DNA from 2 places in the Corynebacterium sp. LaCa_205 genome. Region 2 is predicted to be linked to the other one. Evidence: predicted binding sites of a transcription regulator. Region 2 holds the regulator's gene; the other holds the start of a gene.
What was found. Region 2 encodes LexA, which represses DNA repair genes until DNA is damaged. Its sites were predicted from a motif close to CGAACANNTGTTCG; they were not measured.
Positions count from the first base shown of each region.

Region 1: ACP8J1_RS09850 (HNH endonuclease signature motif containing protein) is a predicted target of LexA. The motif match lies at 4,457-4,470, and genes of this name have one in related genera.

Region 1 is NZ_CP190931.1:2,030,208-2,044,917, forward strand. It holds gene ACP8J1_RS09840 (ABC transporter permease) at 1-2,294, opposite strand, end outside; gene ACP8J1_RS09845 (ABC transporter ATP-binding protein) at 2,295-3,023, opposite strand; gene ACP8J1_RS09850 (HNH endonuclease signature motif containing protein) at 3,168-4,415, opposite strand; rRNA gene rrf (5S ribosomal RNA) at 4,831-4,948, opposite strand; rRNA gene ACP8J1_RS09860 (23S ribosomal RNA) at 5,083-8,150, opposite strand; rRNA gene ACP8J1_RS09865 (16S ribosomal RNA) at 8,619-10,135, opposite strand; gene murA (UDP-N-acetylglucosamine 1-carboxyvinyltransferase) at 10,739-12,007, opposite strand; gene ramA (acetate metabolism transcriptional regulator RamA) at 12,029-12,868, opposite strand; gene cysK (cysteine synthase A) at 13,134-14,069, shown strand; gene epsC (serine O-acetyltransferase EpsC) at 14,140-14,703, shown strand.
Region 2 is NZ_CP190931.1:1,413,968-1,428,677, forward strand. It holds gene ACP8J1_RS06880 (DEAD/DEAH box helicase) at 1-1,006, shown strand, start outside; gene ahpD (alkylhydroperoxidase, AhpD family) at 1,095-1,619, opposite strand; gene ACP8J1_RS06890 (peroxiredoxin) at 1,717-2,310, opposite strand; gene ACP8J1_RS06895 (hydrogen peroxide-inducible genes activator) at 2,471-3,415, shown strand; gene ACP8J1_RS06900 (hypothetical protein) at 3,504-4,412, opposite strand; gene hrpA (ATP-dependent RNA helicase HrpA) at 4,518-8,405, shown strand; gene nrdR (transcriptional regulator NrdR) at 8,402-8,860, opposite strand; gene lexA (transcriptional repressor LexA) at 9,586-10,290, shown strand; gene ACP8J1_RS06920 (DeoR/GlpR family DNA-binding transcription regulator) at 10,646-11,428, shown strand; gene ptsP (phosphoenolpyruvate--protein phosphotransferase) at 11,450-13,138, opposite strand; gene ACP8J1_RS06930 (1-phosphofructokinase family hexose kinase) at 13,333-14,298, shown strand; gene ACP8J1_RS06935 (PTS fructose transporter subunit IIABC) at 14,312-14,710, shown strand, end outside.

The DNA.
Region 1 (14,710 bases), 620 kb from region 2:
ATCTGGCGGCGTTGTGTGCCCACAGCCCGCAACATACCGATCTCCTGGCGGCGCTCGATTACACCCAAGGTCAAGGTATTGACAATGCCCAACACCGCAATAATGACGGCAAGGGCGAGCAGACCATAAAGGATGGAGAGCATCTGGTCAATAAAGCCTGCAGCTTGGCCCGCATACTCCTCACCGGAATTGACCTGAACCACAACCAGATCCTTGACCGCATCCTCCAAGTTATGGCGCAGTTCTTCCTTGTCATAGCCTTCTTGACCCAAGACGCCCACCATCTGGACGGTAAAGGACTTCTCCGGTGCAACCTTTTCAGCTACCTCCTGCGAGAGCACCATATTCTGCACCACATCGGTGGACTTAAAGATGCCGACCAATTTGGCCTCGGCCTTCTTGTCCTTTTCCGCAGAAGCTACCTTATAGGTCTCTCCTACCTTCCAGCCGTGTTCCTTGGCAAAGTCTTCGGTAGCAATGAATCCCTTATCCAAGTTGGCATCGCCCTCGACCATATCGAGCGCAATCATCGACGACGGATCTCCATCCGCAGTCGTGGTCTGCTGGAATTGCGGACCATAATCCATCGATGCCTGACCATCAACGGTCACCGGAGCCATACCGATGGTGATGGCCTTATCTACGCCCTCAGCCTCAGCCGCACGCTTACCAGTGTCCTTCGGTGTTGGGAATTCACCGGAGCTAGGGCCAGAAAGGAGGTAATCGGAGGTGATGTTCTGCTCCACGGTATCGGCCACGGAGGACTTCATCGTCGCGCCAAGCATGCCAATAGCCGTCACCAAGGCCACGCCTAGGGTCAGGGCAAATGCAGTAGCAGCCGTGCGGCGTGGATTGCGACGCGAGTTCGTCGCCGCCAAAGAACCGATAGCACCGAAAGGCACACCGATTACCTTGCCTACCGTCGGCACCAAAGGGAGCGACAGGGCTGGGCCAGCCAAGAAGAATCCGACAATGATCCCGAACGCGCCCACACCGACGAGGACGGCGCGGACGTTCGTCTCGCCGTCGGAAAGCACGCCTGCCAACGCCGCAACAATGCCAACCAGCAAAATAATGGCACCGAAAATTGTGCGGACCTTCAGGGAAGACGCAGAAGCAGACTCGGTGGTGCGCATCGCTTCAACCGGTTGCACGCGACCTGCGCGCCGTGCCGGGGCCCACGCGGACACGACCGTCACGATGGTGCCCAAAATAATCGGGACCACGATGGCCGAAACGCTCAGGCCCAAGCCACCGTCGAACGGCATTCCTTTCGCGCTCATTACTGCCTTAATGATGGCCACCAAGCCCATGCCGGCAACAACGCCGACAATGGAACCCAGAAGTCCCACGATGGCAGATTCCACCACCACCGAGTTCGTAATCTGGCGGCGGGAAGCGCCCAGCGCGCGCAGGAGAGCGAATTCCTTGGTGCGCTGCGCGACAATCATAGAGAAGGTATTAGCGATGATAAACGTGCCCACCAGCAGTGCAATCAGGCCGAACGCAATGAGGAAGTAGTTAATGAACTTCAAGGCGGAGGACATCATCTCAGAGGTTTCCTCCGCCAGGCGCTCGCCCGACTCCGCCTTGACGTCATATTTGTCATTTAGGTGATCCACCAAGGCGTTCGCATCCACGCCTTCGGCCGCAGAAACCTTGAGCTGGCTCGGATCGCCGTAGCGCTCCAGGTAGTCCTTCTCGGCCATGCTCAGCACGATGCTATCGCCCTGGTCGACGGCGGGCTCCGAGATACCAGAAACGGTAACCGTATCCTGCTCATCGGGGTGAACCACAATGAGCTTTTGTCCCACGGAGATTCCGTATTTATCCGCCGCGGAGGAATTGACAAGGACTTCGTCCTTACCGCTCGGCTCCTCGCCCTCCTTTAGCTTATCGGCACCGCCAACGACCTTATCCTCTGGATAAAACGGGACAACGCTGGCCGTACCGCCCTGAGTCTGATAGGCCTCCGAGTTCTCATTGGCTGCGACGACAGTCTCCGAATCCGCAATATTGATGTTCTTGACATCTTCATCATCGGCCAACTTCTGGCGAAGCTTTTCATCCAGCTTCGCGCCATTGTCGTCCTTCTGGCTCACCACCGCATCCACGCCACGAAATTCATTATCCACGGCGGAGTCAAAAGTAGACTTCAGCGAATTGGTGAACATAAACGAGCCGGCAATAAACGCTGTGCCCAAGACCACCGCGAGAATTGTCAGCCCAAGGCGCAACTTATGCGCCACGATATTGCGCAGGGACACCCTGCGCATTGCATTTCCGCGTGCCATTTAGCCCTCAATCTCCGCCATTACCTGGTGAATGGCCTCCATCGTCGGATTGTGCAACTCGTTGACAAGCTTGCCGTCAGCAAGGAAAACCACTCGGTCCGCGTACGACGCTGCCTTCGCATCGTGCGTCACGATGACCACGGTTTGGTCATCCTTGTCCACTGCCGTGCGCAAAATATCGAGCACCTCGGCCGAAGAATTGGAGTCCAGGTTGCCGGTTGGCTCATCGCCGAAGATAATTTCCGGACGGGAAACCAGCGCGCGGGCACAGGCCACGCGCTGCTGCTGACCGCCTGATAGCTCAGCCGGTCGGTGCTCCAAGCGCTCTGCCAAGCCTAGACGGCGAGTTACCTCTTCGAACCACTGCTTATCGACGTCCTTACCCGCAATGTCGGTCGGCAACGTGATGTTTTCCGCGGCAGTCAGCGTAGGAACAAGGTTAAAGGACTGGAAAATAAAGCCCAGCCGATCACGGCGCAGCGCCGTAATGTCCTTGTCGTTGAGCGCCGACATATCGGTATCGCCGATAAACGCCGAACCGGAAGTCGCGGAATCCAAACCAGCCATAGTGTGCATTAGCGTCGACTTACCGGAGCCCGATGGGCCCATGATCGCAGTGAATTCGCTCTTGCCGAACTCAATGGAAACATGATCCAGGGCCACAACGGCTGTGTCATCGCTTCCGTATTGCTTGAACAAGTCAACGGCGCGAGCCGCAGCATCAGTCATGAAACAAATTCTCCTTGTAAATGGGAAATTACCTCTTATAGTTTAGCTACCATGAACGACGGCCAGCATCATCCCAGAGGAGGAAAACGGCACACTAAGGCATGGCGAGATCAATCATGGAGCCGTACTCCGGTTGCCATCAACCTAATCTGTTGCCGTTCCTCTTTTTGTTCTTTGTTGTTGTAGTGCGAGGTATTGTGCCCAGGTGTGGTTCCAGTGTGTTTGGTGTGTGGCTAGGGGCCCGGTGGGGTGGTCTAGTTGGTAGGTGCCGTCTCGGTGGAGCCAGGCGATGGTGCCGGTGATGTGGTCGAGGATGTAGTGGACGCGGCGGTCGGTTTTGATGTTGTGGTGGTGTTGGCAGAGGTTTACTAGGTTGTCTGGGCTGGTCGGTCCGCCTTGGTGGTATTCAATGCGGTGGTCTAGTTGGCATCGTGTGGCGGGGATGGTGCAGCCGGGCCAGCGGCAGGTGGCGTCTCTGCCTTGGGTGTAGGCGCGGATGTCAACATTTGGGGTGTAACCATCAACGTCATCGGCGACTAGGCAGCGCACGAAAGCGTGGTCTATGGGTGCTTGGTTGATGTTTATCCATCCGGCACCAGGAACATAGACGCTGTTTGCTTCTGGGTTGGTGGTAAAGGTGTTGATAGCCACGCTGGTGTGGGTGTCTTCCAAGATGAGGTCGATAAGTCCTTGTGCTGCGGTGGTTTTCGCTTTATTGACGTAGGCGTCGATGTGGTGGGCGATGATGGCGGCTGTGGCGCGGTCGCAGGTCAGTGACAGGGTGGTGGTGTGGTCTGGATTGATATGAATTCGAAGGCGGGGTTCGGGCTGTTGTTCTTTGTCTTCTGGGCAAAGGTGGGTATCGATGAAGGTGCGGATAAACCGGCGTAGGTCGGCGTCGGTGGGTACTGTTTCGTTTGGTGTGGTGGGGGTGAGGAAGTCTGCGAGTGCTGCGTCGATGGCTTCGAGGTCATCTAGGTTGTTATCTAGGCGGTATAGTTCGCGGTCGATGATGCGCAGTTTGGTCAGATCGAGTATCCAGTGGTGGCCTTGCACTTCGGTAACGAGGGGTAGTTGGCACATGCGGTAGTGGGCGCGGATATACCCGAGGAGTTTGGAATAGCAGATGCCGAGGTCTTTAGCCAGGCTGGTGAGGCTTAAGTCGACGTCGTCGTCTAGTTGGGGGAGGATTGCGCGGTAGAGGAACCAGGAGGTTTTGCGGGTGTAGGTGCCGGCTTTACCGATGTGGTTGCCGGGTGCGTTGGTGGTGTAGAACGCTTCCGGCATATCATCTTCGTCTAGGGGATCAGTATCGGGGTGGTTGGCAATGAGGAGAGTGTCGGGATAGTCGAGAGCAACATCAGGCTCGGGTGGGGCGAGTGTGGCAGTCACGAGGTGCACTCCAACAGGACGTAGGGGTTCGTATGTGTTTTCTAACGTATGCTCGTATACTATCCCAGGTGCCGGACATATGCGCGCGATGGGGGTGTTTTTGTTCGAATAGGGTGACCTAAACCCGCAGGGAACCCCGGAGTCGACCTTCACTAGGCAACGGGGGTAAAAGGAAAGGTTGAGGGTTGGTTTCCGACTTCCCATTATGGTGGATGTTGAAGCCATCGTTGTGCGGTTGGTGGGCTGGCCTAGAACGATGAGTGTAAACGCAAAAGGAAGCCGTAGGGGCAACACGTATGTGTGTTGTTCCTACGGCTTCCACCAGCTGGGAGGGCTGGTAAAACGCAAGGAAGAGGGCGGTGGTATACCGTCCTCTTCTTTGTTGTTTGTATTTTGTTGTGTTTTTGTTGTTTGGTGTCGGCGGTGACTTACTCTCCCACAACCTCCCGGTTGCAGTACCATCAGCGTGTGCAGGCTTAGCTTCCGGGTTCGGAATGGGACCGGGCGTTTCCCTGCAGCTATTGACCACCGACAAACCTTCAGAACATCTACCCTCTTCATGGGTGTCTGGGTGTTGTGTCAGATACTGCATAGTGGACGCGGTCACGACAGTGACAAATTTGTTGTTTCTTGTTTTTGTTGTTTTGCCAGCACACATAGTGTGTGTTGGTGTTTGTTGTGGTCAATTAGTACCAGTAGCCTTCACACCTTACAGTGCGTCCAGGTCTGGCCTATCTACCCTATCGTCTTTAGGGGACCTTAACGAAACCTCATCTTAAAACAGGCTTCCCGCTTAGATGCTTTCAGCGGTTATCCCTTCCGTACGTAGCCAACCAGCGATACCCCTGGCGGGATAACTGGCACACTAGAGGTACGTCCGTCCCGGTCCTCTCGTACTAGGGACAGCTTTCTTCAAGTTTCAACGCGCGCGGCGGATAGAGACCGAACTGTCTCACGACGTTCTGAACCCAGCTCGCGTGCCGCTTTAATGGGCGAACAGCCCAACCCTTGGGACCTACTCCAGCCCCAGGATGCGACGAGCCGACATCGAGGTGCCAAACCATCCCGTCGATATGGACTCTTGGGGAAGATCAGCCTGTTATCCCCGGGGTACCTTTTATCCGTTGAGCGACACCACATCCACAAGTAGGTGCCGGATCACTAGTCCCGACTTTCGTCCCTGCTCGACATGTCTGTCTCACAGTCAAGCTCCCTTGTGCACTTACACTCACCACCTGATTGCCAACCAGGCTGAGGGAACCTTTGGGCGCCTCCGTTACATTTTGGGAGGCAACCGCCCCAGTTAAACTACCCACCAGGCACTGTCCCCAACCCAGATCATGGGCCAAGGTTAGATGCTCAATCCGATCAGAGTGGTATTTCAACAACGACTCCACCACCACTAGCGTGATAGCTTCCAAGTCTCCCACCTATCCTACACAAACCGAACCAAACACCAATACCAAGCTATAGTGAAGGTCCCGGGGTCTTTTCGTCCTGCCGCGCGTAACGAGCATCTTTACTCGTAGTGCAATTTCACCGGGCCTGTGGTTGAGACAGCAGAGAAGTCGTTACGCCATTCGTGCAGGTCGGAACTTACCCGACAAGGAATTTCGCTACCTTAGGATGGTTATAGTTACCACCGCCGTTTACTGGGGCTTAAATTCTCAGCTTCGCCAACAACGTTGACTAACCGGTCCTCTTAACCTTCCAGCACCGGGCAGGCGTCAGTCCATATACATCAACTTAACGTCTTCGCATGGACCTGTGTTTTTGATAAACAGTCGCTTCCCTCTATTCTCTGCGACCCCACAACGCTTAACACCGCAAGGATGCTCACATCGTAGGGCCCCCCTTCTCCCGAAGTTACGGGGGCATTTTGCCGAATTCCTTAACCACAGTTCACCCGAACGCCTTAGTATTTTCAACCTGACCACCTGTGTCGGTTTAGGGTACGGGCCATACACACACATCGCTAGAGGCTTTTCTCGACAGTACAGGATCACCACCATCAACCCCAATGGGTCTACGCATCACGCCTCAACCAAAATGTGCGGCGGATTTACCTACCACACGGTCTGCACGCTTACACCACCAATCCAATAAGTGGCGTGGCTACCTCACTGCGTCACCCCATCACTTGAACCACACATCAGGCCCCACGACATCAACACCACCAGACTTCAAAGAAGACCAGCAATGCATCCGCGGTGGTTAGTATCAGTGCTTTATCATGGGCGCGCATGTACGGGTACCAGAATATCAACTGGTTATCCATCGACTACGCCTGTCGGCCTCGCCTTAGGTCCCGACTCACCCTGGGAAGACGAACTTGACCCAGGAACCCTTAGTCATCCGGCGGATAGGATTCTCACCTATCAATTCGTTACTCATGCCTGCATTCTCACTCGCACACAGTCCACGCCTCCTTACGGTAACGCTTCAACCCATGCACGACGCTCCCCTACCCAACAAAAAATTGTTGCCGCGGCTTCGGCGGTGTACTTGAGCCCCACTACATTGTCGGCGCAGAACCACTCGACCAGTGAGCTATTACGCACTCTTTCAAGGATGGCTGCTTCTAAGCCAACCTCCTGGCTGTCTTCGCGATCCCACATCCTTTTCCACTTAGTACACCCTTAGGGGCCTTAACCGGCGATCTGGGCTGTTTCCCTCTCGACTATGAAGCTTATCCCCCACAGTCTCACTGCCGTACAACACAATTAGTGGCATTCGGAGTTTGGCTGACATTGCTAAGATTGTAGTCCCGCTCAACCAACCAGTCGCTCTACCTCCACCAAGCTATAATACGACGCTGCACCTAAATGCATTTCGGGGAGAACCAGCTATCACGGAGTTTGATTGGCCTTTCACCCCTACCCACAGCTCATCCCCGCAGTTTTCAACCTACGTGGGTTCGCGCCTCCACAACCTCTTACAGCTGCTTCACACTGGCCATGGGTAGATCACCCCGCTTCGGGTCCAGGACATGCCACTTGACACCCCATTAGGATTCGGTTTCCCTACGGCTACCCCACACGGGTTAACCTCGCGACATGCCGCTGACTCGCAGGCTCATTCTTCAAAAGGCACGCCATCACACACACACGGTGCTCTGACGGATTGTAAGCACATGGTTTCAGGAACTATTTCACTCCCCTCCCGGGGTACTTTTCACCATTCCCTCACGGTACTCATACACTATCGGTCACACTGAGTATTTAGGCTTACCGGGTGGTCCCGGCAGATTCACAGCAGATTCCACGAGCCCGCTGCTACTCGGGCAACCCAACAACCCACACATCATCATCTTCAGCTACAGGACTCTCACCTACTCCGGCAGGCCATTCCAAACCACTTCACCTAACAACAATGCGAGGGCGCGGCAATGGTAGTCACCGCACATCAGGGCCCACAACACCGCACACACAACCCCTACCAGGTATCACATGCACACGGTTTAGCCTCATCCACGTTCGTTCGCCACTACTAGCAGAATCATTATTATTTTCTTCTCCTACGGGTACTGAGATGTTTCACTTCCCCGCGTAAACCCCCACAACAGCTATGAATTCACTGAAGGGTAACCCCACATAACCAGGGCCAGGTTTCCCCATTCGGACATCCTCGGATCAACGCTTAATTGACAACTCCCCGAGGCTTAACGCAGCCTTTCACGTCCTTCATCGGCTCAGCATGCCAAGGCATCCACCATGCGCCCTTAATAACGAACACACAAACCACCACACACAAAAAGCGCGGGCGGCCACACAAGTGAACTTGACAAAATAAACACAAAAAAGAAATCACACAAACACACACAACACACCACACAAAAGCGCAGCCTGCCATACGTGTTTAATGCTCGCGTCCACTATACAGTTCTCACACAACACCCCAACCACAAACCAGCACACACACTGTGTCCACCAGTCATATGGTCAGGCACCACAAAAAGGGGATAATGCCCCAGACACCCAACAATGCACCAACATACAAACAAATACTTTTTTCAAACTGTGCACGACACTGTGTGTCACAAAGCGCCATTCAAACACTCGGTCTTTGTCTTAAAGGTGTATCTTCCACCCGGAAATTTTCAAACAAACAACGTTGGCAGCATGACACTCGCACACTCAACCAACACCCACCACAAAGTGGCAGGACAAGGCACAACTGTGCCCAAATAATAAAGCTCCTTAGAAAGGAGGTGATCCACCCGCACCTTCCGGTACGGGTACCTTGTTACGACTTCGTCCCAATCGCCGATCCCACCTTCGACGGCTCCCTAACAAGTTTGGGCCACCGGCTTCGGGTGTTACCAACTTTCATGACGTGACGGGCGGTGTGTACAAGGCCCGGGAACGTATTCACCGCAGCGTTGCTGATCTGCGATTACTAGCGACTCCGACTTCATGGGGTCGAGTTGCAGACCCCAATCCGAACTAAGGCCGGCTTTCAGCGATTCGCTCCACCTCACAGTGTCGCTGCGCGTTGTACCGACCATTGTAGCATGTGTGAAGCCCTGGACATAAGGGGCATGATGATTTGACGTCATCCCCACCTTCCTCCGAGTTGACCCCGGCAGTCTCTCATGAGTCCCCAACCAAATGCTGGCAACATAAGACAAGGGTTGCGCTCGTTGCGGGACTTAACCCAACATCTCACGACACGAGCTGACGACAACCATGCACCACCTGTACACCAGCCACAAAGGGAAAGACTATCTCTAGCCCGATCCGGTGTATGTCAAGCCCAGGTAAGGTTCTTCGCGTTGCATCGAATTAATCCACATGCTCCGCCGCTTGTGCGGGCCCCCGTCAATTCCTTTGAGTTTTAGCCTTGCGGCCGTACTCCCCAGGCGGGGCGCTTAATGCGTTAGCTACGGCACGAAAGTCGTGAAAAGACCCTCACACCTAGCGCCCACCGTTTACGGCATGGACTACCAGGGTATCTAATCCTGTTCGCTACCCATGCTTTCGCTCCTCAGCGTCAGTAACTGCCCAGTAACCTGCCTTCGCCATCGGTGTTCCTCCTGATATCTGCGCATTTCACCGCTACACCAGGAATTCCAGTTACCCCTACAGTACTCAAGTTATGCCCGTATCGCCTGCACGCCCGGAGTTAAGCCCCGGAATTTCACAGACGACGCGACAAACCACCTACGAGCCCTTTACGCCCAGTAATTCCGGACAACGCTCGCACCCTACGTATTACCGCGGCTGCTGGCACGTAGTTAGCCGGTGCTTCTTATCTAGGTACCGTCACAAAAGCTTCGTCCCTAGCGAAAGGAGTTTACAACCCGAAGGCCGTCATCCCCCACGCGGCGTCGCTGCATCAGGCTTGCGCCCATTGTGCAATATTCCCCACTGCTGCCTCCCGTAGGAGTCTGGGCCGTATCTCAGTCCCAATGTGGCCGTCCACCCTCTCAGGCCGGCTACCCGTCGCCGCCTTGGTAGGCCATTACCCCACCAACAAGCTGATAGGCCGCGAGCTCATCCTACACCGAAAAAACTTTCCAACCATCACACTAAAAATGGCTCCTATCCGGTATTAGACCCAGTTTCCCAGGCTTATCCCGAAGTGCAGGGCAGATCACCCACGTGTTACTCACCCGTTCGCCACTCGAGTACCCTGCAAGCAGGGCCTTTCCGTTCGACTTGCATGTGTTAAGCACGCCGCCAGCGTTCGTCCTGAGCCAGGATCAAACTCTCCACAAAAAATTTCAGAACAAATCCGAAACAGGCCGTGAAAAGCCCGAAACCCAACAAAAGAACAAACCACCACAAACCACACAAAATGCAGCTCATGCTGGCGTCCAAAAAATTACTACAAAGAAAAAATAAACAGTCCCCTCAACCCGACGGGGTCAAAAAGAGGAAACCAAAAAAGGTAAACACAATCACATGCCAACCAATCCATCTCAATGCAGCCGAAACACCAAACAGCATTCAAAAAGGTACGTGTTCCACATACCCAACCGGCACACACCAACCAACAAACCACTAAGCCTGCTGGCAGACAAACCAATCAACACACAACCATGCACACAAAAAATAAAAAGTACATTGGCACACTATTGAGTTCTCAAACATCACCACCAACCAACAAAAAATTAACTTCCCGTTAACCTCTCATCGGCAGCCCGTACAAACTTACTCAACTCAAAGAACAAAGTCAAATCATCGAACCAAGTCCGTACAAAATGTCACCATCAAGTAACCTCCCGGCTACCTCTCGGCGACTTGGATTAATCTAGCCCACCACAACCAAACAACACAAATCCCCAGCACACTACGGAAAACTGTGTACTGAGGACGTCGTTAAAAGAGCTCTTCTTCTTGAGTTCTTTCGATCGTGGCGCCGAGACGCTGCAGGTTTTCTACAAAATTCGGATAACCGCGGTCGATGTGGAAAACATCGTGAACCGTAGTGGTCTCATCCGCACACAACGCAGAAAGCACCAAGCCCGCACCTGCGCGGATATCGGAGCTCCATACGTGAGTAGAAGACAGCCGCTCTTTGCCACGGACTACTACATGGTGGCCGTCAACCTGGGCGTCGGCACCCAGGCGCAGCATTTCATCTACAAAACGGAAGCGGGATTCAAAGACATTCTCTGTAATGACCGTCGTTCCGTCCGCAATGGCGGAGATGCCAATGGCCATAGGCTGCAAATCAGTAGGGAACCCCGGAAATGGCAGGGTCTGATAGTCCACCGACTGCGGGCGCTGATCCATGCGTACGCGGAAGCCGTTCTCATAGGTTTCCAGTTCGGCACCGGCGGACTTCAGCTTTTCCAGTGGCAGGTGCAGGTGGCGCGGTGAGATACCGCCCACCGTGATGTCCCCCTGGGTCATGGCGGCGGCATATGCCCATGTACCTGCCACGATGCGGTCACCGATAACCTCGTGCTGGGTGGGCTGCAGCTTATCGACGCCCCGGATAGTCACCACCGAGCTTCCTTCACCTTCGATATCGGCACCCATGGATTTGAGCATGGTGCACAGATCGACGATTTCGGGCTCACGAGCCGCATTATGCAGAACGGTTTCCCCCTCAGCGAGAACCGCGGCGGTGAGGATGTTTTCGGTTGCACCCACTGACGGGAAATCAAGGCGAATATTCGCGCCACGTAGGTGGGTGGCTTCTGCCACGACGGCACCGTGCTCAATACGAGTGGTAGCGCCCAGCTTTTCCAGGCCCGTCTGGTGCATGTCTAGCGGGCGGGAACCAATCGCGTCGCCGCCGGGCAGCGCTACCTTGGCATGACCACAGCGGGAGGTCAGGGGTCCGAGCACACAAACGGAGGCGCGGAACTGGCGGACTGCATCAAAGTCCGCATTAGATTGTGGCTGCGCAGGAGTAGTAATCCGGACTTCAGAGCCCTCGATAACTACCTCGCAACCGAGCCCCTCGAGGACCTTCTTCATCAGGGGGACGTCCAGAATTTCTGGGCAGTTGGTCAGCGTCGTAGTGCCCTCCGCCAGCAAGGATGCGGCCATGAGCTTTAAGACGCTATTTTTTGCGCCATCTACTTTGACGGTGCCCTCTAAGCGGGCACCGCCGGAAACAATAAACTGATCTTTCACAACTGCCTACGCTACCGGTTCTTAAGGCAACGCGCCGATGCGACGGGCGGCATTGACCGCCTCGTAGCGGGTGTGCGCACCGAGTTTACGCATTACCGAGCGCAGATAAGACTTCACAGTTTCTGCGCCGATTCCCATTTCCTCAGCCGCTTCCACGTTGGTGTGGCCCAGGGCCACACAAGAGAGAACGTCGAGCTCGCGGGCGGAGAGCTTGGTGGATTGCTTCACGCGCACCGGAGAAACCATCTGGTCACATAGCGTCTCCAGTTCCTTGCGCAGCTCCTCGTCTTCCACGCGGTTAGCCAGCATGCGCAGCTTGGAGTGGGTGGAGCGTACCTGTTCCCACTCAGCACCGTTCATAACGTGGCCGCGGGCGGCTCCGCCTTTAGACCCATCGGCGCGGCGCATCGCGGAATTTACAGCTAGGTCCTGCTCAAGAGTGCGCGCGGTCATCGTCACTTCTTCAATGACCTTGTCGCCCAGGCGAACTGGTGAATGCACTCCCACGTAGAGGACGCCGCGGATTTCGCGCTGGACCGTAACGGGCACAGCCACGATGGAGTGCAGGCCCTCGTCTTGGATTACGCGATCATTCTCGTGCGAAATGGTAGTAGCACGGGTGTAATCGGAGACGCCTACCGCGCGGCGAGTGCTCACCACTCGCCCACCCACACCAACGCCTGAGTCAATGATCAGATTCTGCAGCGCTGGGGTACGTAGGCCCACCCACTGCGTAATCTGCAAGCGATTGTCTGGCAGCAGCGTGGCATACATCGTCACCGGAATACCTGTAGCGGTTTTCAGGGACGATAACGCCGCGCGTACGGATTCTTCATCATCTTTGAGGCGATGCGACTCCATGAGACTCTTTCCTCGTCGGGGGTAACCAAGCAGGTGTACCCGTCTTCCCCCCGGGAATTTGGGGGCCAGCGGGCAACTGAGTGGAAGTATAGACAGCATGTGGGGGTAATTCGAAATCGCCCCTGGCTTATCCGGTGTTGTAATCCCACATGGAATGCCCGAATGCCCGGTCTAGAATTTATATACTGACCGGTCTACTTGTGTAGTGTACCCTTGCGTTGTACACGATTTGAATCCAAATCCGATTCCCAAAGGAGTCAATACAATGGCTGTCTACAACAACATTATGGAAACCATCGGCGGCACCCCGCTGGTCCGCCTAAACCGTCTTACCGAGGGCAAGGGTGCAACCGTGCTTGCCAAGGTTGAATCTTTTAACCCCGCTAACTCCGTGAAAGACCGCATCGGCAAGGCCATCGTTGAGGCCGCTGAGAAGTCTGGTCAGCTCAAGCCGGGCGGCACCATCGTGGAAGCCACGTCCGGCAATACCGGCATTGCCCTAGCTCTGGCCGGCGCCACTTTGGGCTACAAGGTCATCTTGACCATGCCGGAGACCATGTCCAACGAGCGCAAGGTGCTGCTGCGCGCCTATGGCGCAGAGATTGTACTGACCCCAGGCGCGGCGGGCATGCAGGGCGCCGTCGACAAGGCGAATGAAATCGTCGCCGAGAACGACAACGCTATCCTGGCTGCACAGTTCGCCAACGAGGCAAACCCGAAGATGCACGAGGAGACCACCGGCCCGGAGATCTGGGAAGACGCCGAGGGCAAGGTTGATGCCTTCGTTGCTGGTGTAGGCACCGGCGGCACCGTTACCGGTGTGGGTCGCTTCCTCAAGTCCAAGAATCCGGACCTGCACTTGGCCGCCGTCGAGCCGTCCGACTCCCCTGTCCTATCTGAAGGCCACGCTGGCCCGCACAAGATCCAGGGCATCGGCGCCAACTTCGTTCCTGAGGTACTTGACCGCGAGCTTCTCGACGAAGTCTTTACCGCCACCACCGAGGAGTCCATTAAGGCCTCCCGCGACTTGGCCACCCAGGAAGGCCTGCTGGTAGGCATTTCCGCCGGCGCTAACGTCTCTGCAGCTTTGAAGCTGGCAGAGCGCCCAGAGTTTGAGGGCAAGACCATCGTGGTTGTCCTACCGGACTTCGGTGAGCGCTACGTCTCCACCATCCTCTTCGAGGACATCCGCGAGGCTTAAATCACTTCGGATGAATAAAAGCACCCGCCAACCTTGGCGGGTGCCTTTTTTATGCCAGTACTATGTGAGCATGAACATTATGAGCTACATCCGTGAAGACTTAGCGAATGCAAGAGATCACGATCCAGCCGCTCGCGGCGACGTCGAAAATGCAATAGTGTACTCCGGCCTCCACGCGGTGTGGTCTCATCGCATTTCGCACTGGATGTGGAAGCGCGGCCTACGCGGGCCCGCGCGCATATTAGCGCAAATTAACCGCTTCTTTACCGGCGTGGAAATCCACCCGGGCGCCACTATCGGTCGCCGCTTCTTTATTGACCACGGCATGGGCATCGTCATCGGTGAAACCGCCGAGATTGGCGATGGCGTCATGCTTTACCACGGTGTCACCCTCGGTGGCCAGGTACTCACTCAGACTAAGCGCCACCCCACCATCGAGGACAATGTAGTCATCGGCGCAGGCGCTAAGGTACTCGGCCCCATCACGATCGGTGAGGGATCGGCCATTGGCGCCAATGCCGTAGTGACGAAGGACGTGCCCGCCGAACATATCGCGGTGGGCATCCCGGCCAAGAACCGCCCACGCAATCCAAATGAGCGCATCAAACTGGTCGACCCCGACTACTACATCTAAATTCTCT
Region 2 (14,710 bases):
CCGCGATTTCGCGCTTAACCAACCGCTGGGACCATTCGCCCTAGCCGCGCTCTCGCTGCTGGATCCGGAGGCGGACACTTATAACTTGGACGTTATTTCCGTATTCGAGTCCATCCTGGATGACCCGCGCCAGGTGCTCATCGCGCAGCAGAAACAGCGCCGCGGCGAGGAAATTGCCGCGCTGAAGGCGGATGGAGTGGACTACACCGATCGTATGAATATCGTGGAGGATATCACCTGGCCCAAACCGCTCGAGGAGCTTTTGGAGCAGGCCTACGATACTTTTGCGGAGACCAATGCGTGGGTCAAGGAATTCGAGTTGCGCCCCAAGTCCGTAGTCCGGGACATGCTCGAAAATGCAATGACCTTCTCGGATTTGGTCGCCACCTACGGCTTAGCCCGCTCCGAGGGCGTGATTTTGCGTTACTTGACCGATGCCTGGCGTACCCTCAAACAATCCATCCCCGATGAGTACAACACCCCGGAGCTCGAGGACATCGTCATCTGGCTGGGTGAACTTATCCGCCAGGTGGATTCCTCGCTTGTCGACGAATGGGCGCAGATGGCCGGCGAAGACTCCCCCATCGACCAAGACACAGTGGACCGCGAGCTGGCCTTTGGCGTGGAGGACCCCTCCGCGCTCACGGCCAATCGCCGCGCCTTTACCATCATGGTGCGCAATTACATGTTCCGCTTGGTGCAGCTCTTTGCTTTGGAAAAGGAAGACCGCTTGGCGGAGCTGCTCGATTACCTGGACGAGGTGCCGGACTTCGGCGCTATCCTAGATGATTACTTCGATGAGTATGATGACATCGATTCCGGCCCCGAGGCCCGCGGCCCGGAGTTTTTCCGCCTAGGCGATACTGACTCGCGTGCGTGGTCCGTGCGCCAGATCATCAAGGACCCAGACGGCGACCACGCCTACCAGTTCGTCGCTACGGTAGATCTCGATGCCTCCGATGAGGCTGGCGAAGTCCGACTGTCGGACCTGCGCGTGGAGTACTAGCCAGCCAAAACGACAAAGCCGCCCTAGCTGCCACGCCCCGAGTGAGGGGGACGTCGGCAAGCGCGAGGGCGGCTAAAGGCCGGCTATTTTAGCGTGCGGCCTCAATCTGAACAGCCTGTGCCACAGCCTGAACCACGGCAGCGACCTTGACGGCCTCCCAGACCTGCTCCTTGCTCAGACCAGCCTCGTTGAGCTCGTGAGCGTGAGCGCCCAGGCAGTGCTCGCAGCCATTGATGGCGGAGACTGCGGTATTCCACAGCTCGAAGTTGGCCTTGTCCACGCCTGGCTTGGAGATGATGTTCATGCGCAGGCCAAACTTTACCTGTGCGTAGTCATCGCCCAACCAGCCCTTGGCGCGGTAAGCAACGTTATTCATCGCCATGACGGTGGCTGCGCCGTAGGCTGCCTCGATAGCCTCCCCGGAGAGGTGCTCTTTTGCTTCCTCAGCGATTTCTGCCAGCACGGTGTCATTGCGCGTTGCTGCAGCAGATGCCAGCAGGCAGCCCCACAGCTGCTCTTCGTCCAAGTCCTTGGAACGGGTCAGCGCACCGAGGTTGAGCTTCTGGTCCTTGGCGTACTCCGGCAGTGCAGACTTCAGATTATCAATAGACATAGCTTTTCTCCTTTTAGGTTTTGATAGGAATTTACTGCGCTGGATTCAAAAGGAAACCCCGCCACGAAAGCGGGGTTAACCTGCATCTCAGTGAGATTTAGAGCGCGGACTGAACGACGTCCATCTTGTTGATGTTCTTGGTGGGGTCGTTCTTCTCCCAGTTGCAAGCGCAGACCTCTTCGGACTGCAGAGCGTCAAGTACGCGCAGAACCTCGTCTACATTGCGGCCGACAGCATCCGGGGTGACGGATACGAACTGGATAACGCCGTCTGGGTCAATGATGAAGGTAGCGCGGTCAGCAACACCATCAGCGTTCTCTACGCCCAATGCGCGGATGAGGTCGTGGCGCACGTCGGAGAACATTGGGAATGGAACTTCCTTCAGCTCCGGGTGGGTTGCGCGCCAGTTGAAGTGAGCGAACTCGTTATCGGTGGAGCCGCCGAGAATCTGGGTATCGCGGTCCTGGAATTCCTCGTCCAGCTTGCCAAAGGCAGCGATCTCGGTCGGGCAGACGAAGGTGAAGTCCTTCGGGTAGAAGAAGACGACCTTCCACTTGCCCTCGTACTTGTCCAAGGATACCTGCTCGAAGTAGTCCTCCGGCTGGTTAGCGTTGACGTCATGCAGGTCGCCACCGGTCAGGGCGGTGAGGTTGAACTCTGGGAACTTCTCGCCGACAGTCAAAATAGGCATAGTCTTCAACTCCTTTATTAAAGGCTCTTCCTCTAAGTTTCCAGCCACTTGGTTTATAAGCAGCGGGGCCGGACCGTATCCGGCCCAACACGATCAGTTATACCATCTTTTTCGCTCGCGTCAATAGCAAATCCTATAGGTGAGTGTTAGAGTGATAGGCATGCATAATAAAGAGTATCGCCCTACACTTGCTCAGCTGCGCACTTTCGTCACCATTGCGGAAAATAAGCACTTCGGAACCGCAGCCGCCAAGCTCGAAATCTCCCAACCCTCGCTCTCCCAAGGTCTCGTCGCCCTCGAACAGGGATTAGGCCTTCAGCTCATCGAGCGTTCCACCCGCAAGGTCATTGTCACCTCGGCCGGTGAAAAGCTTCTCCCCTATGCCAAAGCCACCCTCGAGGCAGCCGATACTTTCCTGGCCCACGCACGCGGTGCCAACGGCACCCTCGCAGGCCCGCTAACCATCGGCGTTATCCCCACCGTCGCCCCCTACATCCTCCCCGATCTGCTCTCTATGCTTGCGGAGGCCTACCCGGATCTCGAGCCACGCTTTGTAGAAGAGCAAACCCAGCACCTCATTACCCGCCTGCGTAGCGGCAACTTGGACCTTGCCATCATGGCCCTTCCTTCAGAGGCCACCGGCATGGTAGATAGCCCGCTGTACACGGAGAAATTCTCCATCGTCTGCCCACCCGATCACCCCATCGCCGGCCGCGAGGACGTCCAGCTCGCAGAGCTTAAGGACCTAGATTTGCTGCTGCTTGACGACGGCCACTGCTTGCGCGACCAAATCGTCGATCTCTGCCGCCATGCCGACGTCAACCCGGCCGAGGCCACCAATTCGGTCACCCGCGCCTCCTCCCTGACCACCATCATGCAGCTGGTCATGGGCGGGCTGGGCTGCACCCTCGTCCCAGAATCCGCCCTGGCAACCGAATGCCACGGCAAGGATGTAGCCGTAGCCCACTTCGCCCCCGACGTCACAGCCGAACGCGAGGTCGGCCTCGTATTCCGCTCCTCCGCTGCCCGCGCCGAGGAATTCCGCGAATTCGGCACGCTCATCACCGCCGCCTATAACAAGGCGATTGAGCGCTCCCGGCAGTAATCGTTCACGGCAAGCCCCACGGGGGCGTCGCCAAGCACACCAAAGGCCACCGCCCCTAACTGGAACGGTGGCCTTTAACTGTGGTGCGCTACGCCTGCGGGAGAGTATTGCGCCCCGCGCACTGGCGGAACATGTGCGCCTGTGCCAAGAGCGTAACCGGATACGCCACGATAAGGCCGATGCCCAAAAGCAAGAAGCCGGCAACAATGATGAAAAAGTTCAAAATGGCAAGCAGCAACATCTGGCCATAGTTGTCCTTGCCTGCCTTAAAGCCATTCTTTACTGCTTCGCCAACGCCATCGCCGTCAGCCGCAAACCACTGCATCAGTGAGAAAAGTGGTTGAATAAAGAAACTAATCACCAAAAGTACGCCCATGATGCCCATGACGCTTAATACTGCCGCAACTGCTTCTTCCTCCGTGAGATTCTCGGCGTCACCAAGCAGCCCAGTGACGGTTCCACCTACTACAGAGAATACAATGAACATCGACACCGCCCCGATGACGAGCATGATGACCAGCGGCTGCCACCAACGCACGTTCTTAAACAGGTAGCCCCAACCGGTGCGAGAGTCATCAATCTGGAAAAGCGCCAGGCGCATAACTACCAGCGACAAAACAAGGCTTAGGACAGTCGAAATGAGTTGAGAGACCAAAGAGCCTGCGGTTGCCTGACCCGCGCCGGAGTCGCCCGCAGCATTGATGCCAGCTGCAATAACAACAAAAACAATGCCTAGCGCAAAAAGCGCTAGAGATCCCAAAATCCACAGCTTCCAATTGCTAAAGACGGTCCTAAACGCCCAAGAAACGGCGTCTACGGCAGAGACCTTGCCGGTATATGGGCGCTGGCCTGCTTGGTAGCCCACATAGCCCTGGGTGTTTTCTTCATGGCTTCCGCCATAGGACGGAAGCTGTCCGTAGTTTGGTCGGTCCTCGGGGTGATCGGTCGGTTCGTAGCGCGGAAAATCATCATTTCCACCCGAATACGGGTTCGTCATAACCGGGGTTCCTCCTTAAGGAATGCGAATCAGTGCATGGATAAGTATTTTCACTTTAACAACTTTTCCTCATTTCAGGCGGGCAGGTAAACTCTGTGCCTAGTCATGACTATGAATGAAACCCCTTCCCGCGACGAGCTTTTCGCCGCACTCGAAAATGTCACCTTGGCCGAAGCCCGCTCCTTCCGCCGCCGCCTGAAAAAGGCCCGTGCCCCGAAAGCGCTCCAAGAAATCGGCGCTGAAATCCACGCTGCGGCTGAGCGCGTCGCGCTTACCGACGCCGCCGTCCCCACCATCACCTACCCGGACGCCCTCCCCGTCACAGCCCGTAAGGACGATATTGCCGAAGCCATCCGTGACAACCAAGTAGTCATCATTGCGGGCGAGACTGGCTCCGGTAAGACCACCCAGATCCCAAAAATCTGTCTTGATCTGGGCCGCGGCCGCCGCGGATTAATCGGCCATACCCAGCCACGCCGCATTGCAGCGCGCACCGTGGCCGAACGCATCGCCTCAGAACTGGACCAAAAGATTGGCGAATCCGTCGGCTACGCCATCCGCTTTGATGATCGCGTCTCTGAGACCACCGCGGTTAAGCTCATGACCGATGGCATCCTACTCGCCGAGATGCAGCGTGACCGCTTCCTCAACAAGTACGACACCATCATCATCGATGAGGCCCACGAGCGCTCCCTCAACATCGACTTTTTATTGGGCTATCTCAAGCGTCTTTTGCCCAAGCGCGCCGATCTCAAGGTCATCATTACCTCCGCAACCATCGATCCGGAAAGCTTCGCTGCCCATTTTGCCGACGCCGACGGAAACCCTGCCCCCATTATCGAGGTCTCCGGCCGCACCTACCCGGTAGAAATCCGTTACCGGCCCCTCGAGTTCGAGGCCGGCGGAAAGGTGGTGGACCAAGACCCGCTCGACGGTTTGACCGAGGCAATCGAAGAGCTGATGCACGAAGGCGACGGCGATATCCTTTGCTTCTTCCCTGGCGAACGCGATATCCGCGATGCCATGGAGGCCATCGAAGGCAAGAAGTGGAAAAACGTCGAGGTCACTCCCCTCTTTGGCCGCTTATCTAATCAAGAACAGCATCGCGTTTTCAGCGAACACCGTGGCCGCCGCATCGTGCTGGCCACGAATATCGCCGAAACCTCGCTTACTGTGCCCGGCATCCGCTATGTGGTTGATACCGGCACCGCCCGTATCTCGCGCTATTCCACGCGCACCAAAGTCCAGCGCCTGCCTATCGAGCCTATCTCGCAGGCCTCCGCCAACCAGCGCTCCGGCCGCTGCGGCCGCGTTGCCGATGGCATCGCCATTCGCCTCTATAGCGAACAGGACTTTGAAAGCCGCTCCGAATTCACCGACCCAGAAATTCTGCGCACCAACCTCGCCAGCGTCATCTTGCAGATGGTCTCGCTCAAGCTAGGCGACATCGAACAATTCCCGTTCATCCAACCGCCCGAGCACAAGGCCATCCGCGATGGCCTTAACCTCCTGCACGAGCTCGGCGCTCTCCACGACAAGCAGGATAAGCCCACGCTGACCGCTACTGGCCGCGACCTAGCGCGCATCCCGCTAGATCCGCGTATGGCACGCATGCTCATTGAGGCCAATACCAACGGATGCCTGGATGATGTCATGATCATCGTCGCCGCCATGACCATCCAGGACGTTCGCGAACGCCCCCTTGATTTCCAGGCCCAGGCCGACCAAGCCCACGCCCGCTTCAAGGACAAGTCCTCGGATTTCTTGTCCATGCTTAAGCTCTGGGATTACATTAAACAAACCCGCAACGAGCAATCCGGCAATAAATTCCGCAAACGCATGAAGCAGGAGTTTCTCCATTACATGCGCATTCGCGAGTGGTTTGACCTGGTACGCCAGCTCAAGGACGTCGCCAAGCAGCTGGGCTGGACATACCAGGAAGGTACCGAGCGCCGCGCCGATGATATCCACATGACACTCCTGTCAGGCTTGCTATCCAATATCGGCGCCCGCGATGGCAACTCCAAAGAATTCCAAGGCGCGCGCAACACCCGATTCCTGGTATTTCCTGGCTCCGCCTTGGCCAAAAAGCCGCCGGAGTTCCTCATGGCCGCCGAGCTGGTGGAAACTTCCCGCCTCTGGGCACGCGACGTCGCCACCATCGATCCCGCCTGGGTAGAAAAGCTTGGCGCAGACCTGCTCAAGCACAACTATTCCGAGCCCACCTGGTCCCGCAAACGCGCCGCCGCCATCGCTCACCAGAAGTCCACACTCTACGGTGTACCCATTGTGGCCGACCGCACCGTGCCCTACCACCGCGTCGATCCCACCGCCGCGCGCGATATGTTCATCCGCAACGCGCTCGTTGCCGGCGACTGGAATACCCACCACGCCTTCTTCAAAACCAATGCCCAAGCGCTTGACGACGCCGCCGCATACGAAGAAAAAGCCCGCCGCCGCGGCCTCATCGTAGACGAAGACACCCTCTTCGACTTTTATGACCAGCGCATCCCAGCAAAGGTAACAACCGGCCGTCATTTCGACTCGTGGTGGAAAAAAGAACGCCGTCGCAACCCTGAATTGCTGGATTTCGATCCGGCAAAGCTCATCGATGACTCCCACGAGGTCACCGAAGAATCCTTCCCCGACCACTGGAGAAAGGGTTCCATCGACTACGAACTAACCTATAAATTTGAACCCGGCGATCCACTCGATGGCGTTACCGTGATGGTGCCCATCCCCATGCTCGCCGGCTTAGATACCGAAGGCTTCGATTGGCTCGTCCCTGGCCTGCGTCTCGAGCTCGTAACCGAACTCATCCGCAGCCTGCCCAAGGCCCTGCGCCGCACTGTTGTTCCCGCACCCGAATTCGCTGAGCGCGCCATCGACCGCCTCGTCCCTTATGAAGGCACCATCACCCAGCAGCTTGCCGACGTCCTCCATGAACTCGGCGGCCAAGGCATCAACGCCACCGATTTCCAGCCCGGCAAGCTGCCGATGCACCTGAGGATGAACTACGGGGCCATCGACAAGCGCGGCAAGATCGTCGACTCCGACCGCGACCTCGCAGCGCTTATCCGCCGCCAGTCCGGGCATATCAAATCCTCTGTGTCCCGTGTCTCTCGCACCGCTGAGTCCACCGCTGTCAGCGAGTGGACCGACGATACTCTAGGTGCCATCGATGACACGGTTACCACCAACGTCGACGGCCACGAAGTCACGGCTTACCCCGCCCTCGTCGCCACAAAGGACGGCGTTGAACTCAAGGTACATCCCACCAAGGCCGCAGCCGATGCCGCTATGGTTACCACCACCCTTACCCTGCTTATGCGCGACATTGCGGTCAATACTGCACAAATGGTCAAGGGCCTGCCGCTGCAACAACGCGTCGCCGTCGATTCCTATCCCCACGGCGGTGCCGATGGCCTGGTCAACGACGCCCGCGTCGCTGCCATACGCGACCTGATGCTAGAGGCCGGCGGACCCGTCCGCACTCCTTCCGCTTTCCAGAAGCTCAAAGACACCATCAAGCCCCAGGTTCCGGGCCGTGTGCGTCAAGCGGTGGTGGCTATCGCCCCAGGACTCGCCGAGTATTCCAACCTGCGAGCCGAACTCGCCCACTGGGACGGTGCGACCATCGATGACATGCGCGAGCAATTGGAGCTCCTCCTACCCCGTAATGCCATCACAATCCATGGCATGTCCCACCTGCGTCATCTACCACGCTATATCCAAGCCATGCGCATTCGCTTGGAGGACATGAACCTTGACCCTGACCGCGACGCAGACCGCCAGGCCGAGGTAGATAACGCCAAGGCCTACCTCGCCAACCGGCTGCGCAGCCTACCACCTGGCCGCGAAAAGACGCGCGAAGTCAAGGACATTCGCTGGATGGTGGAGGAACTTCGCGTTTCACTATTCGCCCAACGCCTCGGCACCGCTCACGCAGTGTCACTCCGCCGCATCCAGAAGGCCGTTGACAAATTGCGCTAGAAATCCTCTCGGTCGCGCCTTCGCATGAGACGAATTTCAGATTCGAAATCATCAGCGCTTTCAAAGGACTTGTAGACCGAGGCAAAACGCAGATAGGCCACCTCATCAAGATCGCGAAGCGGTTCCAAGATGGCCAGGCCAATCTCATTCGCGTTGACCTGAGAGGAACCATGCCCGCGTACGGTTTCTTCCACTTCTTGCGCCAGTTTTTTCAGGGCATCGTCACCCACATCTCGCCCCTGACAGGCGCGCCGTACGCCGCGAATCAGTTTATCTCGACTAAAAGGTTCCGTGAGTCCGTTCCGCTTGACCACCAACAACACGGCCTTTTCGACCGTGGTAAAACGCCCCTTACACGAAGCACACTCACGCCGGCGCCGAATCGACGCTCCAGCATCGACGACGCGGGAGTCAATGACACGGGATTGCTCATTATGGCAGAAGGGGCAATACACAGAGGTCCTTTCACTGACGTTGTTACCCCAGTAGTTTACTCGCCCAGCAGTCCGCCCAACCACCGAGCATAAGGCCACCGCCTCACTAATGCACTACAGCAGCCTCGACCTGTTGAATGTCTGAGGTCGGCGGTTGCGGTGCACTACTTCCTTCCGCCCCTCCCAATCCGCCTAGGAGCGTGCCCAAAAAGACCGCGATTCCAAACACGCCACCTAAAACGTAGTTACCTGTGTTCGACTTCACCGCGCTACGTTGAGCTCTCTGTGAAAGACCGTCGCCCCCGCCAGATTTCACTCGATTCGAACGATATGTCGTTCGATCTTCCACGCGGAGAGTTCGAACATACCGCGAATCACCGCTCCCTCGCGCTGCGCGAAAAGCATATCGATCCACATCCCATACAGATGCGGGAGAAACCACTAGAGCGTCTGCAGAATTACGCTTTGCCAGGTCATTTCGAGAATTAATAAGTAGAGACATGTTTTTCCTTTCGACGACCGAACTCACCATAGGCATCCCACTGGACACTTAATTTGAAACAGTCGCCATAATGTTCGATTTAGTTGGTACGTTCGATTTATAGCACCGCTTCGAATACTTGTCCACCCGTGGACACAAATCTCGAACATCTGTACTTTTCGTGCTACAAATGACTTGTGGCACTCTAAATCCGCCCACTAATAGACCGACAACGAAGTCACCCGACCCTACGTAGGAGCCAGCAATGGGCCGCAAGCCAAAAAAGTCCGCCGAGAAGACCGATTACGCATCCCTATCCGACCGCCAACGACGAATCCTCAATGTCATTAGTGACGCCGTCATGCTGCGTGGCTACCCACCAAGCATTCGCGAAATCGGCGATGCAGCAGGCCTGCAGTCCACATCCTCAGTTGCCTATCAGCTGAAGCAATTGGAAGAAAAGGGATTTCTGCGGCGCGACCCAAATAAGCCGCGTGCCGTAGATGTTCGACACCTCAACACAGACGAAGGCACCAAGAAGCCTGGCCGCAAGCCCGCTAAGCCCGAACAGCAGGTTCCCGAGGACGCAGGCGCTGTGTCTTATATTCCTGTGGTCGGTCGCATCGCTGCGGGAGCACCCATTACCGCTGAGGAAAACGTCGACACGTACTTCCCCATGCCTGACGAGGTTGTCGGCAGCGGCGACCTATATATGCTGCAGGTAGTCGGCGATTCAATGAAGGATGCAGGGATTCTCGACGGTGACTGGGTGATTATTCGCTCCCAGTCAGTTGCTGAGGAAGGCGAATTTGTCGCAGCGCTGCTGGACGGTTCCGAGGCCACCGTTAAGGAATTCCACCGCGATTCCTCGGGCGTATGGCTACTTCCCCACAACGATGCTTACTCACCCATTAATGGCGATGATGCAGAAATTATGGGCAAGGTTGTATCCGTGTTCCGCAAACTTTAAACACTCACCCAGCTTCACTCCGCCCCGCAACGGCCACCCCGGGCCGTGCGGGGCTTATTTGTGCGCATTTCTCATTAATATAGCCTCTCCGCCAGCCACCCCCATTTTGGCGCCATTTTGGACCCAGACAGCAAAGGAGACGAAAATCCCACTTTCCCACTTTTTGCCGTGACCAGCTATTTTCGTACTTCGTAGCGCGGTGATAGCTGTGCAAATTTTTGCTTTAGTCCGGTTATTCCCGATTTTTGAGACAATGGACTAAGAAAAACAACATCGCGGGACTTTCCTATCCACAAAATCCGGGAATTTTTACCCCCGCTACTCCCCGCGGTGTGCTTAAGTCCAAGGAGGAATAATGTACGCAGAAGAGCGGCGCCGCCAGATAGCGTCTCTCACCGCCGTTGAAGGTCGCGTCAACGTCACTGAGCTATCCGAGCGCTTCGAAGTCACGGCCGAAACCATTCGACGCGATCTAGCGGTGTTGGATCGAGAGGGCGTCGTCCATCGCGTGCATGGCGGCGCAGTAGCATCCCAGTCCTTTCAAACTGCGGAACTTACCCTAGACACTCGGCAGCGTTCCGCCTCCGGCGCGAAAGCCGCCATCGCCCGAGCTGCGCTGGATTTTCTACCCCACGGCGGCGGCAGCATTTTCCTCGACGCGGGCACTACGATTAATGCATTTGCTGAGCTGATAGGACAGCAATACCCCCAAGGCCAGTTCAACATCGTCTCCAATAGTCTGCCCATCGCCTTGTCCTTAGCAGGCAGCGGAGTACCGGACGTCCAGCTGCTTGGCGGCACGGTTCGCGCGATCACCCAAGCTGTCGTCGGCGACACCGCCCTGCGCACGCTAGCGCTCATGCGCGCCGACGTCGCCTTCATCGGAACCAATGCCCTGACCCTGGATCACGGGCTTTCCACGGCCGATCCCCAAGAAGCAGCCATCAAGTCTGCCTTTGTCACCAACGCCCACAAGGTCGTAGTGATGTGCGATTCCAGCAAACTGGGCAATGACTACTTGGTAAGCTTCGCCCCCGCCGCTGATATCGATGTCGTCATCACTGACGCCGCAGCCCCCGATTCCTTTGTGGAGGCGCTGCGCGAGCACGAAATTGAAGTCGTACTCGCCAGCGAATAAATCCCGCTCCTTCGCCTCAAGCTAGGCGAAGGATGCCATGGTTTCTACCACTGCAGTACGGGCGGCATCAGGGCTTTCCGCATCCAATGCCACCTCAGCGAGCTGTTGGCACTGTTCCAAGGTAATTTCTGCCAACTGTGCGCCTACGCCTGCTACTGCAGTAGACGCTGCGGACAGCGAATTCACGCCCAAGCCCGTAAGCACGCAGGCCAGCATGGGGTCGGCCGCTGCTTCTCCGCATACGCCTACTGCAACGTTATTGGCCTGGCCCACAATGCAGGTGTGCTGGATAAGTCGCAGCACGGCCGGCTGCCACGGGTCGGTCAGGTAGGCCAACTGCGGGGACAGACGGTCTGCAGCCATCGTGTACTGAGTCAGGTCATTGGTGCCGATGGATACGAAGTCGAGGTGCGGCATGATTTTATCCGCCATAAGCGCTGCGGCGGGAACCTCAATCATGGCGCCAGCAGTCAGGCCGCGTTCACGACACAAGTTGGCAAACCACTGCGCTTCGGTAGAAGTGGCAACCATGGGAGCCATCACCCACGTAGAGGCTTTATCATCACGGGCTTCGGCAGCCTGCGCAATTGCATCAAGCTGCCGGGTCAGCAAAGCTTCATTGTCGCGCGCGATACGCAGACCGCGAACGCCCAATGCCGGGTTTTCCTCAGAGCTTAGCGTGGCATAGGAAATTGGCTTATCGGAGCCTGCGTCCAATGTGCGCACAACAACCTTGGATTCGGGGAAGGCCTTGAAAACCTTTCCGTAGATCTTTGCTTGTTCCTCCACGCTGGGCTCTTCGCTGGCCGAAAGGAAGGACAACTCCGTGCGATACAGGCCGATGCCTTCTGCCTGAGACTCCGAAGCGATGCGGGCGGCATTGCCATCAGCAACATTTGCCAGCAGCTGCACGCTGTGACCGTCCTTGGTCTTAGCTGGTCCGCGCCACTGAGCAACGCGTGCTGCACGCTCACGGTATTCAGCAACGGCCTTGGTGGAGGTCTCCGCATCAGCACCACAAGTCACGGTTCCTACTGCGCCATCGACAAATACCAGCGTGCCGCTTTCAATGTCGCCAAGCGAAGCGCCCACCGCCACGATGCACGGAATGTCCAATTGGCGCGCGATGATGGCCGTATGGCTAGTGGGGCCACCGAGCTCCGTAACAAGGGCTTTAATGTGTTTGGTATCTAGCGTTGCGGTATCGGCCGGGGCCAAATCATCTGCAAACAAGACGGCCTCGCCATCTACCAAAGGGAGGCCTGGCTCATCCTCACCACGTAGCTCAGCGATGACGCGGTCGCGTACGTCCTTCAAGTCGGTCGTGCGCTCGGCCATCACGCCACCAGCGGCTTCGAACATGGTGACAAACTTGTCAGTCGCGCCAACAGTGGCAAATTCCGCATTCCTACCGGTGCGGATATTCTTGCGCACTGTTTTGTGCCAGCCACGGTCCTTGACCATACCGGCGGTTGCAGTGAGAACCTCGGCCGCTTGGCCCTCTGCGGCTGCCGCGCGCTTCTCCAATCGATTAGCAACCGTATCTACGGCCGCAAGAAAGCGGTTGTACTCGGATTCACTCGCTTGCTCTGGGTCAATGCTTCCCTCGGTAGGCAGGGCCGGGCGAGGGCGGACCCACACGGCTTCGGCGTAGGCGACTCCGGCAACGACACCGGTGCCTTTGATTGTGGACTGAGACGCGTTTTCCATGAGCATACTTCCTTCGAAGATAGCGGTTATTGACTTCCAGAACACCACAAAACGGATAGAAAAGCAATGTATACCACAGTTTTCTGTTGACTTTCGGACACATTCGGACAAGAATCAACATTAAGGGCGGGCCATTCCCAAAGGTTCTCTCCAGCGGCGTTCGGCCCCAATATATAACCTGCGAAAGGGACAACTTGATTCTCACGCTGACCCCCAATCCCAGTATCGACGCCACCCTCGTACTCAGCGGGCCTTTAACTTCCGGTGGTGTCCACCGTGCCAGCGAGGTCACACAGGTTGCAGGCGGCAAGGGCGTAAACGTCACCCATGCCGTGCACCTAGCCGGCGAGCAAACCCTGGCACTTTTTCCGTCCCACGACTCCGATTCCTTCCTGAATCTCATCCACGCGGCCGGATTGCCTTCTTCGGCTACTGCTATGGATGGCTCCATTCGCGTCAACACCACCATCACCGAGCCCGACGGCACCACCACCAAGGTCAACGGCCCAGGCCCCGTGCTTTCCGACGCCGATGCCCAAGCCATTACCTCCACCCTCACCGCCCGCGCCCTCGCGGCCGACTGGGTGGTGCTGGCAGGTTCCTTACCGCGCGGCGTGGACACCGATTGGTATTGCGAGCTCATCTCCGCTGTCCGTGCGGCCGCACCACAGGCCCGCATCGCGGTAGATACCTCCGATGCTCCGATGCTGGCCATCGGGAAAAATCTCGAGTCTTCGGCACCCGATCTTATAAAGCCCAATGGTCTAGAGCTCGGCCAACTCACCGGCACCGACGGCCGCGAGCTGGAAGCACAAGCTGCACGCGGTGACTATACGGGAGTGGTTAGCGCGGCACGCGACGTCGTCAAGCGAGGCATCGCAGAAGTGCTCGTCACCCTCGGTGGCGCCGGTGCCGTACTGGTTACGGCTGAAGGAGCATGGGCTGCCACTCCCCCTCCAGCCACCGTGAAATCCACCGTAGGTGCTGGAGACGCAGCGCTCGCCGGATACCTTCTCGGCCGCACCGCTGGTAAATCTCCGGCCGCAAGCCTTGCCCGATCCGTGGCCTACGGGACCGCGGCTGCATCCAAGCAAGGCACGCAATTTCCTCGTCCTGAAGAAATAGATGTCGCTAATACCACCGTTAACTCGCTAGCCTAAGGAGCGCCCCAAAATGGCTTCCGAACTCATTACTACGGAACTTGTCGCCCTTGATGCCGACTTTGGCGACAGTGTTGACTCCGTCATTACCAACCTAGCCACGCTAGTCCACGACACCGGCCGAGCCACCGACGTCGCCGGATTGGCCCAACCCGCCATCGACCGCGAGGCTAAAGCCGGCACCGGCGTACCCGGCGGTGTTGCCATCCCGCACTGCCGTTCCGAGGCTGTCACCGAACCAACCCTCGCATTCGCCCGCCTAGGCCGCGGTGTAGATTTCTCCGGCCCTGATGGAGACGCCCAGTTGGTCTTCCTCATCGCCGCTCCGGCCGGTGGCGGCAAGGCTCACCTAAAGATTTTGTCCAAGCTAGCCCGCGCCCTTGTCCGAAAAGACTTCCTCGAGGCACTGCGC